DNA from 2 places in the Klebsiella grimontii genome. Region 1 is predicted to be linked to the other one. Evidence: predicted binding sites of a transcription regulator. Region 1 holds the regulator's gene; the other holds the start of a gene.
The links. Region 1 encodes sigma-54, which starts transcription at its own class of promoters, with help from an activator protein. Its sites were predicted from a motif close to GTTGGCACANNTTTCGCTNT; they were not measured.

Region 1 (7,186 bases):
ATAGCTCTTCATCACTTTGCGCAGCGCGCAGACGGCGGCAAATCGTTTTATCCGCCAGACGTTTCGCCACCAGCGAGAGCGTATGCAGATGCGTTTTTGTCTGATCTGCTGGAACGAGAAGGGCAAACAGAAGATCGACGGGTTGATTGTCGATAGCATCGAAGGCAATCGGGGTTTCCAACTGGACAAAAACGCCCACGGCCCGCAGCGTATCCTCTTCGAGTTTGCCATGGGGGATTGCAATGCCGTTGCCAATCCCGGTACTGCCCATTTTCTCACGGGTAAGGATCGCCTCGAACACTATCTGGGACGATAAGCCTAACTGCTTTGCCGCCAGCTCGCTGATGATTTCCAGCGCGCGTTTCTTGCTCTGGCAGTGAACCTGGCTACGGGTACATTCCTGGTTAAGGACATTGCTCAGTTGTAGAGCCGAATCGTTATTTATCATAATTTCACCTGAGCTCTCCTTGCCAACCGCCGGCAGGCGGTTGGCGTAGGCGATTGCCCGGACAATTAGTGTTGTTTCAGTTTATCTTTATGTTTTGTTAACTGTCTTGCCAGCTTATCGATAAGACCATCGATAGCAGCATACATATCCTGGCCTTCCGCACTGGCATGGATTTCGCCACCGTTGACATGCAGATTGGCGTCCGCAATTTGCGTCACCTTCTCCACTTTTAACACAATGTAGACCTGGTTGATCCTGTCGAAAAACTGCTCCAGTTTGCTGAACTTCGCGGTAACGAAATCGCGCATCGCGGGGGTTATCTCGACGTTGTGTCCTGTAATGTTGAGCTGCATAGTGTCTTCCTTATCGGTTGGGTCAAACCAGCTGCTTGCGCTGATTTGACGGCGGAATGGATAAAGACTCTCGGTACTTAGCAACGGTTCGCCGTGCCACCATAATACCCTGATCGGATAGCATGGTGGTGAGCTTACTATCACTCAATGGTTTCGCGGGGTTTTCCGCGGCGATTAATTTCTTCACCAGCGCGCGAATGGCCGTCGACGATGCTTCGCCGCCGCCTTCGGTGTTCACATGGCTGGAGAAGAAATACTTCAGCTCAAAAATACCGCGTGGACTGTGCAGGTATTTTTGCGTAGTAACGCGTGAAATAGTGGATTCATGCATTTCGACGGCCTGAGCGATATCCGCCAGCACCATCGGTTTCATAAACTCTTCACCTTGTTCAAAAAAAGCCTGCTGCTGTTCGACGATACAGCGGCTGACGCGCAGCAGGGTGTCGTTGCGGCTCTCCAGGCTCTTGATCAGCCAGCGCGCTTCCTGCAGGTTGCTACGGATAAACTGGCCGTCAGCGTCATTGCGCGTGCTGTTACCCATAGCGGCATACTGCTGATTGATCTTCAGGCGCGGAAGGCTATCTGAATTGAGCTCAACCACCCAACGATCGTTGACTTTACGCACCAGAACGTCAGGAATGACATATTCTGGCTCGCCAGTTTGGATCGACTGTCCCGGGCGCGGATCCAGCGATTGGATCAGATTTACCGCTTCCTTTAACACTTCTTCTTTGAGGCGGGTTACGCGCATCAGGCTGCGGAAGTCGTGGTTGGCCAGCAGATCGAGATGATCGCTGATGATCAGGCGGGCTTCTTCAATCCACGGCGTCTCTTTGGCAAACTGTGAAAGCTGAACCAGCAGGCAATCACGCAAATCTTTTGCCGCCACGCCGACGGGGTCGAAACGCTGAATGCGCTTGAGAACCGCTTCAACTTCTTCAAGTCCGATTTCATCGTCGCTAATACTTTCCACGATGTCTTCGACAGAAATCGTCAGGTAGCCGGTATCATCAACGGCATCGACGATAGAGGTCGCGATGGCGCGATCGGTATCGGTGAATGGCGTAAGTTCAACCTGCCACATCAGGTAATCCTGCAGGCTTTGCGTGGTCTCTCCCTGGTAGACGGGCAGTTCGTCATCCTGGTAATCGACGCCGTTGCCTGATGGCGTTCCGGCGGTGTAAATCTCATCCCAGCTGGCATCAAGCGGCAGCTCTTCGGGCATCTCTTTTTGCTCAAGGGCGTCGACGGTATCCAGAGATTCGCGATCCTCGGCCTCTTTGGTTTCTACCTCATCGTGAAGATCGGTTTGCTCCAGCAACGGGTTGCTGTCCAGCGCCTGCTGGAGTTCTTGCTGGAGTTCTAACGTGGACAGCTGCAGTAGACGAATCGCCTGCTGCAGTTGTGGCGTCATGGCAAGCTGTTGGCTTAGCCTTAATTGCAAACCTTGCTTCATATTCAGGGCCAATATCTCCGGCTAAAACGTCTGTAACCTCTACCCTATCAGAGTCTGAAGTCTTCCCCAAGATACACGCGCTTAACCTGCTCGTCTTCAAGGATTTGCTGCGGCGTACCGTGGGCTATCAGGTGGCCCTGGCTGACGATATAAGCACGCTCGCAAACGGCCAGCGTTTCCCTGACGTTATGGTCGGTTATCAGGACGCCAAGACCGCTGTCGCGCAGGTGTTCAATAATGCGTTTGATATCGATAACGGAGATGGGGTCAACGCCGGCAAAGGGTTCATCCAGCAGGATGAATTTCGGGTTAGCGGCCAACGCGCGGGCGATCTCGACGCGGCGCCGTTCACCACCGGAGAGCGCCTGGCCGAGACTATCGCGCAGGTGCTCAATGTGAAACTCCTCCATCAGCTCTTTCGCGCGATCTTCGCGCTGCTCGTTGCTGAGATCGTCGCGAATCTGCAATACCGCCATCAGGTTATCGTAAACGCTCAGCCGGCGGAAAATGGAGGCCTCCTGCGGCAAATAGCCGATTCCGCGACGCGCGCGCGCGTGCAGCGGCAGCAGGCTGATGTCTTCATCATCGATGATAATGTTGCCCGCGTCGCGCGGTACGATACCAACAACCATATAGAAGGTAGTGGTTTTACCGGCGCCGTTCGGACCGAGCAGGCCAACAATCTCGCCCGAATTCACGGTCAGACTGACATCTTCCACGACGCGGCGGCCTTTATAGGCTTTAGCAAGATTCTTTGCAGTTAATGTTGCCATAACGAATTACTTACCCTTCTTTGACTGATCGCTACCTTTATCCTGCAGCTGCGAAGGAACCAGAACCGTGGTCACGCGCCCGCCTTTATTGCTGAAAGCCTGCATTTTTTGTTCTTTCACCAGGTAAGTGATTTTGTCACCCTGGATATTGCTATCGATCTGTTCCAGATGCGCATTGCCGGTCAGGACGACAAAGTCGTTTTGCAGTTCATAATGCATTTTCGACGCGCGGCCTTTTACCGGTTTGCCGTTGTCCTGCATCTGGTAGAAGGTGGCCGGGTTACCGTAGCCATCGATAACCTCTTTGCCTTTTTCGCCGCCCGGACGGGTCACGACGACTTTGTCGGCGTTGATTTTGATCGTACCCTGAGTGACGACGACATTACCCGTAAAGGTAACGACGTTGCCCTGCATATCCAGCGACTGCTGATCGGATTCAATATGAATCGGCTGATCGGTATCACCCGTTTTGGCCTGTGCCGACAGGCTGGCGGCCAGTAAGGCGCTGGCGAGCGCAATCTTAAGGCTGAGTTTGTTTGTTCTGAATTTCATATGAGGTTCTAACCTTTTCAATCAGCTCGGCATTTTTGCTGCGCAGGTTCCCGCGCATTTTCAGGCCGCTGGAATTAAATGTTGTTCCGTACAACGTCACCATGTCATCGGAGGTAACATCCTGCGTCACCAGGTTTATCTGGGCGTTATCCGTCGTAATTTTGCGCAGTTGAGAATCCGCCGTCAGCGCATTAACCTCAACGTGCCCGTAAAGATACAGCATGCGGTCATTCGTCAACTTAGCTTTATCCGCTTTGATAGACCAGGTTGGTACTTTATTCGTATCGAAGGTGGTCATCACCGGTTTTGCGAACCACGAGAGCTGCTGTTCGGAAAAATACTCTACGTGTTCCGCGATTAGCCGGTAGTTAAGCGCCCCTTCGGGACTATAAACGACGGTATCGGTATGCTCGCTGGTATACGTCGGATCGTCAGGATTGATCGCTTGCTGGGTGGCATCGTCCGTACTCGCCAGGTTCAGGCCGATCAGGATCAGCGCGACCAGCGATAGTAAAATGATAACCCAACGTCTGGTTTTACTCATATAGATTGCCCTTTGGCCTCATCCAGCTTGCCCTGCGCCAATAGTAGCAAATCGCACACTTCGCGTACCGCTCCGCGACCGCCGTTGATACGAGTGACGTAATCCGCGCGCGGGAGCAGCAACGGATGCGCATCGGCTACCGCTATGCTTAAACCCACTTCAGCCATCACCGGCCAGTCGATCAGATCGTCGCCAATATAGGCCACTTCATCCGCGCTAACGGCCAGTTTATTGAGTAGCTCATGAAACGCCAGCAGCTTATCAGACTGCCCCTGGTAGAGATGGGTGATGCCGAGCGTCTGGCAGCGATCTTCCACCAGTTTAGCGTTTCGCCCGGTAATTATCGCTACTTCAATCTCTGAAGTCAGGGCGCAGCGGATACCGTAGCCGTCGCGCACGTTAAACGCTTTCAGCTCTTCGCCGTTGTTGCCCATATAGATAAGACCGTCGGACAGAACGCCGTCCACATCAAGTATCAGTAAACGGATCTTCGCCGCCCGGTCAATAAAGCCCTGACTTACCGGACCATAGCAGGTCGTTATCAGGGCATCAGCATTATTCATTATTTTTTCCTTACTTACACTACGCCCGCGCGCAGGAGATCGTGCATATGTATCACACCTACCAGACGGTCGCCATCGGCAACCAGTACGCAGGTGATATGACGGGACTGCATCAGGTTCAGCGCATCAACGGCCAGCGTACCGGGACGGATGCGGATGCCGCCTCGCGTCATGACTTCGGCGATGCTGGCGTTACGCATATCAATGCCGGTATCAAAGACGCGGCGCAGATCGCCATCGGTGAAAATGCCGATGATATTCATTTCATCGTCGCAAATAGCGGTCATGCCTAAATTTTTGCGCGTGATTTCCAGCAGCGCATCGCGCAGCGTGGCCTCCAGGCCAACATGCGGAATTTCATCGCCGGTGTGCATGATATCATTGACCCGCAGCAGTAGCTTACGGCCCAGCGCGCCGCCGGGATGCGATAGCGCAAAATCTTCAGCGGTAAAACCGCGGGCTTCCAGCAGCGCGACGGCAAGGGCATCGCCCATCACCAGCGCGGCGGTGGTGCTTGATGTGGGGGCCAGCCCTAACGGGCAAGCCTCTTTGGGCACCTTCACGCACAGATGAATATCCGCCGCGCGCGCCATGCTGCTTTCCGGTCGGCTGGTGATACAGATAAGCGACACCTGCTGGCGCTTAAGCACCGGGATCAGGGCGAGAATTTCATTTGATTCCCCGGAGTTAGATAGCGCGATCACTACGTCGCAGGGGGTGACCATGCCCAAATCGCCGTGCGCGGCCTCGCCGGGATGGACGAAGAATGCTGATGTCCCGGTGCTGGCGAACGTTGCGGCCATCTTTCGCCCGATATGGCCGGATTTACCCATTCCCATCACCACAACTTTACCGGTACAGCGAAAAATGGTCTCACAGGCACGGGTAAAATCTTCATTAATATATTGATCGAGCTGGGCCAGACCTTCACGTTCAATGTCCAGCACCTCACGGCCTGCCCGTTGAAAGTCAAAATCCGCTGGCAAATCTATTTGCGACATAATGTTATCCCGAATCATTCAACGAAGAGCGGCGCTGTCCAGTACAGCATCGCTAACCAAAGCACAAAACCACCCAGCAGCAGGGCGCCGGCAAGGCGACCGGGCTGTTGTTTACGACGCCAGCACAGCACCGCGAAGATCAGGCTGACCAGCAGCATGACGCCATAGTCGCGGGTAAAGGCCTCGGCGGCAAAGGCGCCAGGCGCAATCAGCGCGGGGAGCCCGAGAACCAGTACGATATTCAGAATATTAGCGCCAATGATATTGCCGATGGCGATGTCATTTTCGCCTTTTCGCGCTCCGGCGATGGCGGTGGCCAGCTCGGGCAGGCTGGTGCCGATGGCAACGACCGTTAAGCCGACGGTCAGTTCGCTGATGGCAAAAAAGTTTGCCAGCACCGTGGCGTTATCCACCACCATCCGCGTGGCCATCGGCATCACTATCATCGCGACGCCCAACCAGAGCAGCGCGACGGGAAGCGAGCCCTCCCGCGGCAGCTCCGCCAGCTGTTCACGGGTCAGGCTGTCGTTCCCCTGGCGTTCCGCAAGGCGGGCAATCTTAAGGGTAAACAACAGCCACAGTACCGCCAGCGCCAGCAAAAAAAGGCCATCTATCCGCGTAATCTGCCCGTCGTACAGCACAAATCCTGCCAGTAAACTGACCAGCAACATTAGCGGCAATTCGCGGCGCAGGATATCAGAATGCACGGTAAAAGGTTGAAACAGAGCGGTGAGGCCGAGGATCAGCAGGATATTGGTGATATTCGATCCCAGAGCTGTGCCGATCGCCAGATCGGTTTGCCCATGCAGGGAAGCGGCGGCGGAAACAATGACTTCCGGTAAACTGGTACCGATGCTGACCACCGTCATCCCTATAATAAGGGGGGGGATTCCCAGCATACGGCAGAGTATTGAAGCGGCGTAGACCAGACGATCGGCGCTGTAGACAACCAGCAATAAACCAATAATTAACAGAGCCGTCGCTAAGAGCATCTAAAGTCCTTTCTTCAGGTATAATCGTCGCCTCGCTGGCCGTCCGTAGGCAGCGTAACGAATTCTTAATTTTGACTTTATGTGTGCCAAAAGTAAAACAAATGCCAGCTTTCGCTAACCCGGGCGGGTAAGATTCTGTAAAAATGTTGGGTTTGTGGTGAAAGAAAGCGCCATGCTTAGCCCGACGGGTGTCTAGTAAGGATGATTTTATGAGCCAGAGTTCGGCGAATCTAGTCGAAGTGCGCGGTATTCGCTTCTCGAGGGGCGATCGCGTGATCTTCGATGATATCTCGCTATCGGTACCCCGCGGCAAGATCACCGCGATAATGGGGCCATCAGGGATCGGCAAAACCACCCTGTTACGTCTGATCGGCGGTCAGATCCCGCCCGATAAAGGCGAGATCCTGTTTGATGGTGAAAACGTACCGCAGATGTCGCGCTCGCGCCTGTATACCGTCCGCAAGCGCATGAGCATGCTGTTTCAGTCCGGCGCGCTGTTCACCG
Region 2 (7,186 bases), 660 kb from region 1:
GCGCCCCTTGGTGATGACCTCCGGCAATCTTAGCGGCCGCCCGCCAGCGCTGACTAATGAAGACGCGCTGGCGGATTTAGCCGCGATTGCCGACGGTTTTCTGCTGCATAACCGCGAGATTGTGCAGCGGATGGATGATTCGGTGGTGCGGCAAAGCGGCGAGATGCTGCGCCGCGCCCGCGGCTACGTGCCGGACGCGCTGGCGCTGCCGCCGGGCTTTTGCGACGCGCCGCCGCTGCTGGCCCTCGGCGCGGAGATGAAAAATACCTTCTGCCTGCTGCGCGGCGATGAAGCGGTGCTCAGCCAGCATTTTGGCGATCTCGACGACGAGGGCGTCGAAGAGCAGTGGCGACAGGCGCTGCGTCTGATGCAGGAGATTTACGCTTTTACCCCGCAGCGGGTGGTGGCTGACGCCCATCCCGGCTACCGCGCTTCGCGGTGGGCGGCGTCGCTGGCGCTACCGGTGGAGCGCGTGTTGCATCATCATGCCCACGCTGCCGCCTGCCTGGCCGAGCATCGCTGGCCGCTGGACGGCGGCGACGTGATTGCCCTGACCCTCGACGGTATCGGGATGGGGGAGAACGGCGAGCTGTGGGGCGGCGAATGCCTGCGGGTCAACTATCGCGAGTGCGAGCGTCTTGGCGGGCTGCCGGCGGTGGCGCTGCCCGGCGGCGACCTCGCGGCGCGTCAGCCGTGGCGCAATCTGCTCGCCCACTGCCTGGCATTTGTCCCTGACTGGCAAGATTATCCTGCAACCGCCGCACTGCGTCAGCAAAACTGGCCGCTGCTGGCGCGAGCGATTGAGCGCGGCATAAATGCGCCCAAAGCGTCGTCGTGCGGACGGCTGTTTGATGCCGTCGCCTGCGCGCTGGGCTGCGCCCCGCTCACCCTGAGCTATGAGGGGGAAGCGGCGTGCCGTCTGGAAGCGCTGGCGGCGACCTGCGAAGGGGTTGATCATCCGGCGACGCTGCCGTGGCGCGATGGAAAACTGGATCTGGCGACGTTCTGGCAGCGGTGGCTGAGCTGGCAGGCGAGTCCGGCGCAAAAAGCCTGGGCCTTTCATGATGCGCTGGCCCGCGGGCTGGCGGCGATGATGCGCGATTACGCGAACGCGCGCAATATTCACACGCTCGCCTTCGGCGGTGGGGTACTGCACAACCGCCTGCTGACGGCGCGATTGACCTTTTATCTGGCCGATTTTACTCTGCTCTTTCCGCAGCAGCTGCCCGCAGGCGATGGCGCGATTGCCCTCGGCCAGGCGGTTATCGCTGCGGCCCGCCTGCAGGCTTAAAGGACACCGACATGATAGTGACGATTTTGCGTCAGCAGCCGCGCGCAGCGGCGCTGGTGCTGGCATTGATTGCCGCCAATTTGCTGGCCTGGGGCTGGGCGTTTGCGGCGTTCGGCGGCAGCGGCGCGCTGATGGCCGCCAGCCTGCTGGCCTGGGGTTACGGTCTGCGCCACGCGGTGGACGCCGACCATATCGCGGCGATCGACAACGTGACCCGCAAAATGATGCAGCAGGGGAAGCGGCCTTTTGCCGTTGGCGCGTGGTTCTCGCTGGGACATTCGTCGATTGTGGTGCTGGCGTCGGCGGCGATTGCCGCGACCGCCACCGCGTTTGGCCAGCAGATGAGCTGGTTTCACGAGACCGGCAGCGTTATCGGCACTGCCGTGTCGGCGCTGTTCCTGCTGGCTATGGCGTTTATCAATCTGGTCATTTTGCGCAGCGTCTGGCGCAGCTTTCGGGCGTGGAAGCAGGGCGAAAAGGTGAGCGATGAGGTCATGACCGGCGGCGGCATGATGAGCTGGGTGTTCGGGAAAACCTTCCGCCTGATTAACCGCAGCTGGCAGATGTATCTGGTGGGCTTTCTGTTTGGCCTCGGCTTTGATACGGCGACGGAAATCGGCGTGCTGGGGATTTCTGCGGCCAGCGCGTCGAGCGGGATGTCGATTTGGTCGATTATGGTTTTTCCGGCGCTGTTCGCCAGCGGGATGGCGCTGGTGGATACGCTTGATAACGTGCTGATGGTCGGCGCCTACGGCTGGGCGTTCAGTAAGCCGCAGCGTAAGCTCTATTACAATATGACCATTACCGGCACCTCGGTGGTGGTGGCGCTGTTTATCGGCGGCCTGGAAGCGCTGGGACTGGTGATGGATAAGTTTTCCCTCAGCGGCGGCGTCTGGCGCTGGATCGGCGCATTGAATGACCATCTCGGCGACGCCGGTTTTGTGGTGGTCGGGCTGTTCGTGGCCTGCTGGGTGCTGTCGGTACTCAACTACCGCTGGCGCGGATACGATAACCTGGCGCGGTAGGTTGGGCATTTCCCCGGCTCGCGCTGCGCTTAGCCGGGCTACAGGTTAATGGCCATCTGCTGGCCGGTAGCCCGGACAGATGCGCAAGCATCGCCTCCGGGAAATTATGCCACTCTGCGCGCTGCTCCCGGGGGCGGCGCAAAGCGCCTGCCCGGGCTACAGGACCGCAGGCTGCTGTGAATCTGTATGCGCGGCTGGGTAGCCCGGGTAAGGCGTTTACGCCGCGACCCGGGAATAACGTCAGTTCATACAGGCTAACTCACCAACTGCTTGAGCAGCGCAAAGGCGTCTTTCATACGATCCTCGCTGACCACAAAAGCGCGCAGCTGGTTTTCGGCGTCAACGCCTTTCGCGACCAGGCCGTCTTTGGCGGCAACGATATGCCACGTCAGATCCTCGCGCCGGGTATCGCCCGCCAGGTGCAGCGGTAAATCCGGCGTTTTAACCTTCACCAGCATCGGCGGCAGCTTCAGTTCTCCCTGCTGAGTCAGCAGATTTTTCCCCAGGCACATGGCGCTCAGCAGAATCGGCTGCAGGAACGGCAGGACCATGCCGTTGATTTCCGCGCAATCGCCGAGGGCGTAAATTGCCGGATGGCTGGTTTGTAGCTGGCTGTTCACCACCACGCCGCGGTGCGTCTGCAGACCCGCATGCCGCGCCAGCGCCGTTTCCGGGCGCAAACCGGCGGCGGCGACCACCGCATCCACCGTCAGCGTACGCTGGCGGTCAAGAGTGACGCGAATTCCGTCGGCGTTCTGCGCCAGGCTTTGCAGCTGCGACTTCAGCATCAGATCCACGCCCATGTCGGTCAGACGATGCTGCAGTCGGCTGCTGGCTTCCGGCGGCATCAGCGCCGACAGCATGCTGGCGGAGTTATCCACCACCGTCACCGCTTTGCCGGCGCGGCAGAAATCCATCGCCAGCTCGCAGCCAATCAGCCCGCCGCCGACGATCAGCACCCTTTTTGCATCGCGCAGCTGGCTTTGCGCCGCGCCGTATTCCCGCTGGCTGTTGAGGGTTAGCATCAGCTCGCGGCCCGGCACCGGCGGGATAAACGGCGTCGCGCCGGTGGCCAGCACCAGTTTGTCATAGCGCCACTCGCGGTCCTGGCTCTTCACAACCTGATTATCGGCGTCGATATCGCTGACCCAGGTATGCGGAAACAGGCGCAGATTGTACTGCTCGGCAAACTCGCCCGCCGTTTGCAGGGTCAGATCGTCGGCGTTCTGCCCGCGGCTGACCACATGGCTGAGATCCGGCTTGTTGTACTCATCCATGCTGTCGGCGGCGATCAGGGTCAGCGGGATGTTCGGGTCCTGCTTGCGAATATTTTTCACCAACTGACGGGCCGCGAAGCCCGAGCCGATGATGACGATGCCATCACTCATTTTGCCTCCGACGCCAGCACATCAAACACATCTTTACCCAGCGAACATTCAGGGCAGAGGAAGTTATCCGGGACTTCGCTCCAGGGTGTACCCGGCTGAACGTCCTGGTTCGGTTCGCCCTGTTCGGGGTCGTAAATCCACTGGCAAACGCTGCACTGCATTTTCGGGCCGAGATCGGCTACCGCGGGCGCGGCGCAGGGCGTTGCCTCAGGCGCGGCTGGTTGCGCCTCGCTCGCCGGCAGCGGGGAGAGGGCCCACTGGCGGGCGATCTGACGACCGTGTTCGCGGCACAATTCCAGCGCGTCAAGGTCCGGGCGCCATTTGGCCTTCAGGCTCAGGGACATTTCAAAGCCTGCATCCTGTAAACGCGTGGACAGGCGATCAACCGCGCCGCCGCTCCAACCGTGGGAGCCAAAGGCGCTGGCGCGCTTGTTACGAAAACGCAGGCCGGTCATCTCTTCCACCAGCCCTGCTATTTTCGGCATCATCACGTTGTTCATGGTGGAGGTGCCGACCAGCACGCCCTTCGAGCGGAACACGTTGGTCAGAATGTCGTTTTTATCGCTGCGGGCGACGTTGAAAATTTTCACCGCTACGCGGGGGTCCACGTCGGTAATGCCCTGGGCGATCGCGTCGGCCATCATGCGGGTGTTGTTGGACATGGTGTCGTAGAAAATGGTGATGCGGTCTTCCTGATAATCCGCCGCCCACTCGAGATATTTTTCGACGATCTGCGTCGGGTTATCGCGCCAGACCACGCCGTGGGAGGTGGCAATCATATCTACCGGCAGGTTGAAGCCGAGGATTTCACTAATTTTCGGCGTCACCAGGCGGCTGAACGGGGTCAGAATGTTGGCGTAGTAGCGCTGGCACTGTTCATAAAGCTCAACCTGGTCAACTTCATCATTAAACAGATGCTCATCGCAGTAGTGCTGGCCGAAGGCGTCGTTGCTGAACAGCACCGCGTCGCCGGTCATATAGGTCATCATGCTATCCGGCCAGTGCAGCATCGGGGTTTCGACGAAAATCAGCTGTTTGCCGTTGCCGATATCCAGGCTGTCGCCGGTTTTCACCACCTTAAAGTTCCACTCCGGGTGATGGTGGTGGCCGGTAATGGAGTCGATAGCGTTGGCGGTGCAGTAGATCGGGGTATCCGGGATTTGCGTCATCAGTTCGGTCAGCGCGCCGGCATGATCCTCTTCCGCATGGTTGATAATGATGTAATCGATATCGGCGAGGTCAATTTCACCGCGCAGGTTCTGCACGAATTCGCGACTGAATTTATGATCGACGGTATCGATCAGCACATTTTTTTCTTCCCGGATGAGATAGCTGTTGTAGCTGCTGCCGCGCAGCGTTTTGTATTCAGTCCCGTGGAAATCACGCACTTCCCAGTCGCGTTGGCCAACCCAATGAATGTTATTTTTAACCAGAATAGACATAGCAACCTCAATTAATTCAGCGTTGTTCAAAAAAGATATTTTGCTTATATCAAGATGCGTGCCATGTTTTTAATTTATTGAATTTAATGTGTTTTTTATTTTCCGATAAATCTGTTGATGTCAAAATGACAATGGTTAAAATAGTCGATATGACTATGTGGATTGTCAGAATGACTATGAGGCGACAATGAGTTTCTCCGTCGAGGCCCTGGCGAAAATCGCCATTGATTTACAAAGCGATCTCGGCCACGCCGACCGTTTTTCCCGGCTGATTACCACCCTGCGGCAGATACTCGGCTGCGATGCTTCGGCGCTGCTGCGTTACGAAGCGCACCAGTTTGTGCCGCTGGCGATTGATGGCCTGGCCCAGGACGTGCTTGGCCGGCGCTTTGCCCTTGAAGGCCACCCGCGGCTGGAGGCGATTGCCCGCGCGGGGGACGTGGTGCGTTTCCCGGCGGATAGCAGCCTGCCGGACCCCTATGATGGGCTGATCCCCGGTCAGGAGAGCCTGAAGGTGCACGCCTGCGTCGGCCTGCCGCTGTTTGCCGGGCAAACCCTGATCGGCGCGCTGACCCTCGACGGCATGGATGCGGACCGTTTTGACAGCTTCAGCGACGAGGAGCTGCGCTTGATTGCCGCGCTGGTGGCCGGGGCGCTGAATAACGCGCTGCTGATCGCCCGGCTGGAGAGCCAAAACGTGCTGCCGGAGCAGGCTATCGTATATCCGCCAGCCGAACGTCAGGAGATCATTGGCCTGTCGGCGCCGATGCTGCAGCTGAAGAAGGAGATCGACATCGTCGCGGCTTCCGACTTAAACGTGCTGATTAGCGGCGAGACCGGGACCGGCAAAGAGCTGGTGGCGAAAGCGGTCCATCAGGGATCGCCGCGGGCGGCCAATCCGCTGGTGTACCTTAACTGCGCGGCCCTGCCGGAGAGCGTGGCGGAGAGCGAGCTGTTTGGTCACGTTAAAGGGGCGTTTACCGGGGCGATCAGCAACCGCAGCGGTAAATTTGAAATGGCGGACAACGGGACGCTGTTCCTCGATGAAATCGGCGAGCTGTCGCTGGCGCTGCAGGCCAAGCTGCTGCGGGTGCTGCAGTATGGCGATATTCAGCGCGTCGGCGACGATCGCAGCCTGCGGGTTGATGTGCGGGTGCTGGCGGCCACCAACCGCGACCTGCGTCAGGAGGTGGTGGAGGGGCGTTTTCGCGCCGATCTGTATCATCGTCTGAGCGTGTTTCCGCTATCGGTTCCGGCGCTGCGCGAGCGGGAAAATGACGTGGTGCTGCTGGCCGGCTATTTCTGCGAACAGTGCCGTTTGCGCATGGGGCTGGCGCAGGTGATTTTAAGCGAGGCGACGCGGGCCAGACTGCTGGCCTGGCCGTGGCCGGGCAACGTGCGCGAGCTGGAGCACGCGATTCATCGGGCGGTGGTGCTGGCGCGGGCGACGCAGGCGGGTAATGACATCGTGCTGGAGCCGCAGCATTTTCAGCTGGCCGGGGAAGCGCCGGCCTTGCCGGGCGTCAGCCCGCAGCCGGCGGCGGAAGCGGTGAGCCTGCGTGAGGCGACGGAGGCGTTCCAGCGCGAAGCGATAGCCAGCGCGCTGGCGGCTAACGGCCGCAACTGGGCCGCCGCCGCCCGCGCGCTGGGGCTCGACGTCGCCAACCTGCACCGGCTGGCGAAGCGTCTGGGCCTTAAAGGATCCCGGCCTGATAAAAGTTCTGCAGGTTAATCGCGCCGACCAGCTGGCCGTTTTTATCCACCACCGGAGCGGCGCTGATTTTGTGCTTCATCAGGCGCTCTTTGGCTTCTATCGCGCGGCTTTCCGCCTGCAGGGTGACGCCGTTGCGGGTCATCGCCTGGCTGACGATATCCTGCAGGTTGCCGCCGCCCACCAGCCAGCGGCGCAGGTCGCCGTCGGTAAACACGCCCTGCACGTGATTGCGCTCATCGCAGACCGCCACCAGCCCCAGGCCGGTGCGGCTGAGTTCGAGCATCGCGTCCATCACGCTGGTGTCGACGTCTACGCGCGGCACGTCG

Region 2: the regulator sigma-54 is predicted to act here: its motif matches at 5,193-5,212, upstream of norV (anaerobic nitric oxide reductase flavorubredoxin).

What each region holds. Positions count from the first base shown of each region.
Region 1 is NZ_CP169721.1:549,132-556,317, forward strand. It holds gene ptsN (PTS IIA-like nitrogen regulatory protein PtsN) at 1-448, opposite strand, end outside; gene hpf (ribosome hibernation promoting factor) at 514-801, opposite strand; gene rpoN (RNA polymerase factor sigma-54) at 824-2,257, opposite strand; gene lptB (LPS export ABC transporter ATP-binding protein) at 2,305-3,030, opposite strand; gene lptA (lipopolysaccharide ABC transporter substrate-binding protein LptA) at 3,037-3,582, opposite strand; gene lptC (LPS export ABC transporter periplasmic protein LptC) at 3,551-4,126, opposite strand; gene kdsC (3-deoxy-manno-octulosonate-8-phosphatase KdsC) at 4,123-4,689, opposite strand; gene kdsD (arabinose-5-phosphate isomerase KdsD) at 4,704-5,708, opposite strand; gene ACE3MN_RS02645 (calcium/sodium antiporter) at 5,705-6,682, opposite strand; gene mlaF (phospholipid ABC transporter ATP-binding protein MlaF) at 6,892-7,186, shown strand, end outside.
Region 2 is NZ_CP169721.1:1,208,501-1,215,686, forward strand. It holds gene hypF (carbamoyltransferase HypF) at 1-1,291, shown strand, start outside; gene ACE3MN_RS05835 (HoxN/HupN/NixA family nickel/cobalt transporter) at 1,303-2,316, shown strand; gene norW (NADH:flavorubredoxin reductase NorW) at 2,571-3,704, opposite strand; gene norV (anaerobic nitric oxide reductase flavorubredoxin) at 3,701-5,146, opposite strand; gene norR (nitric oxide reductase transcriptional regulator NorR) at 5,334-6,878, shown strand; gene gutQ (arabinose-5-phosphate isomerase GutQ) at 6,841-7,186, opposite strand, start outside.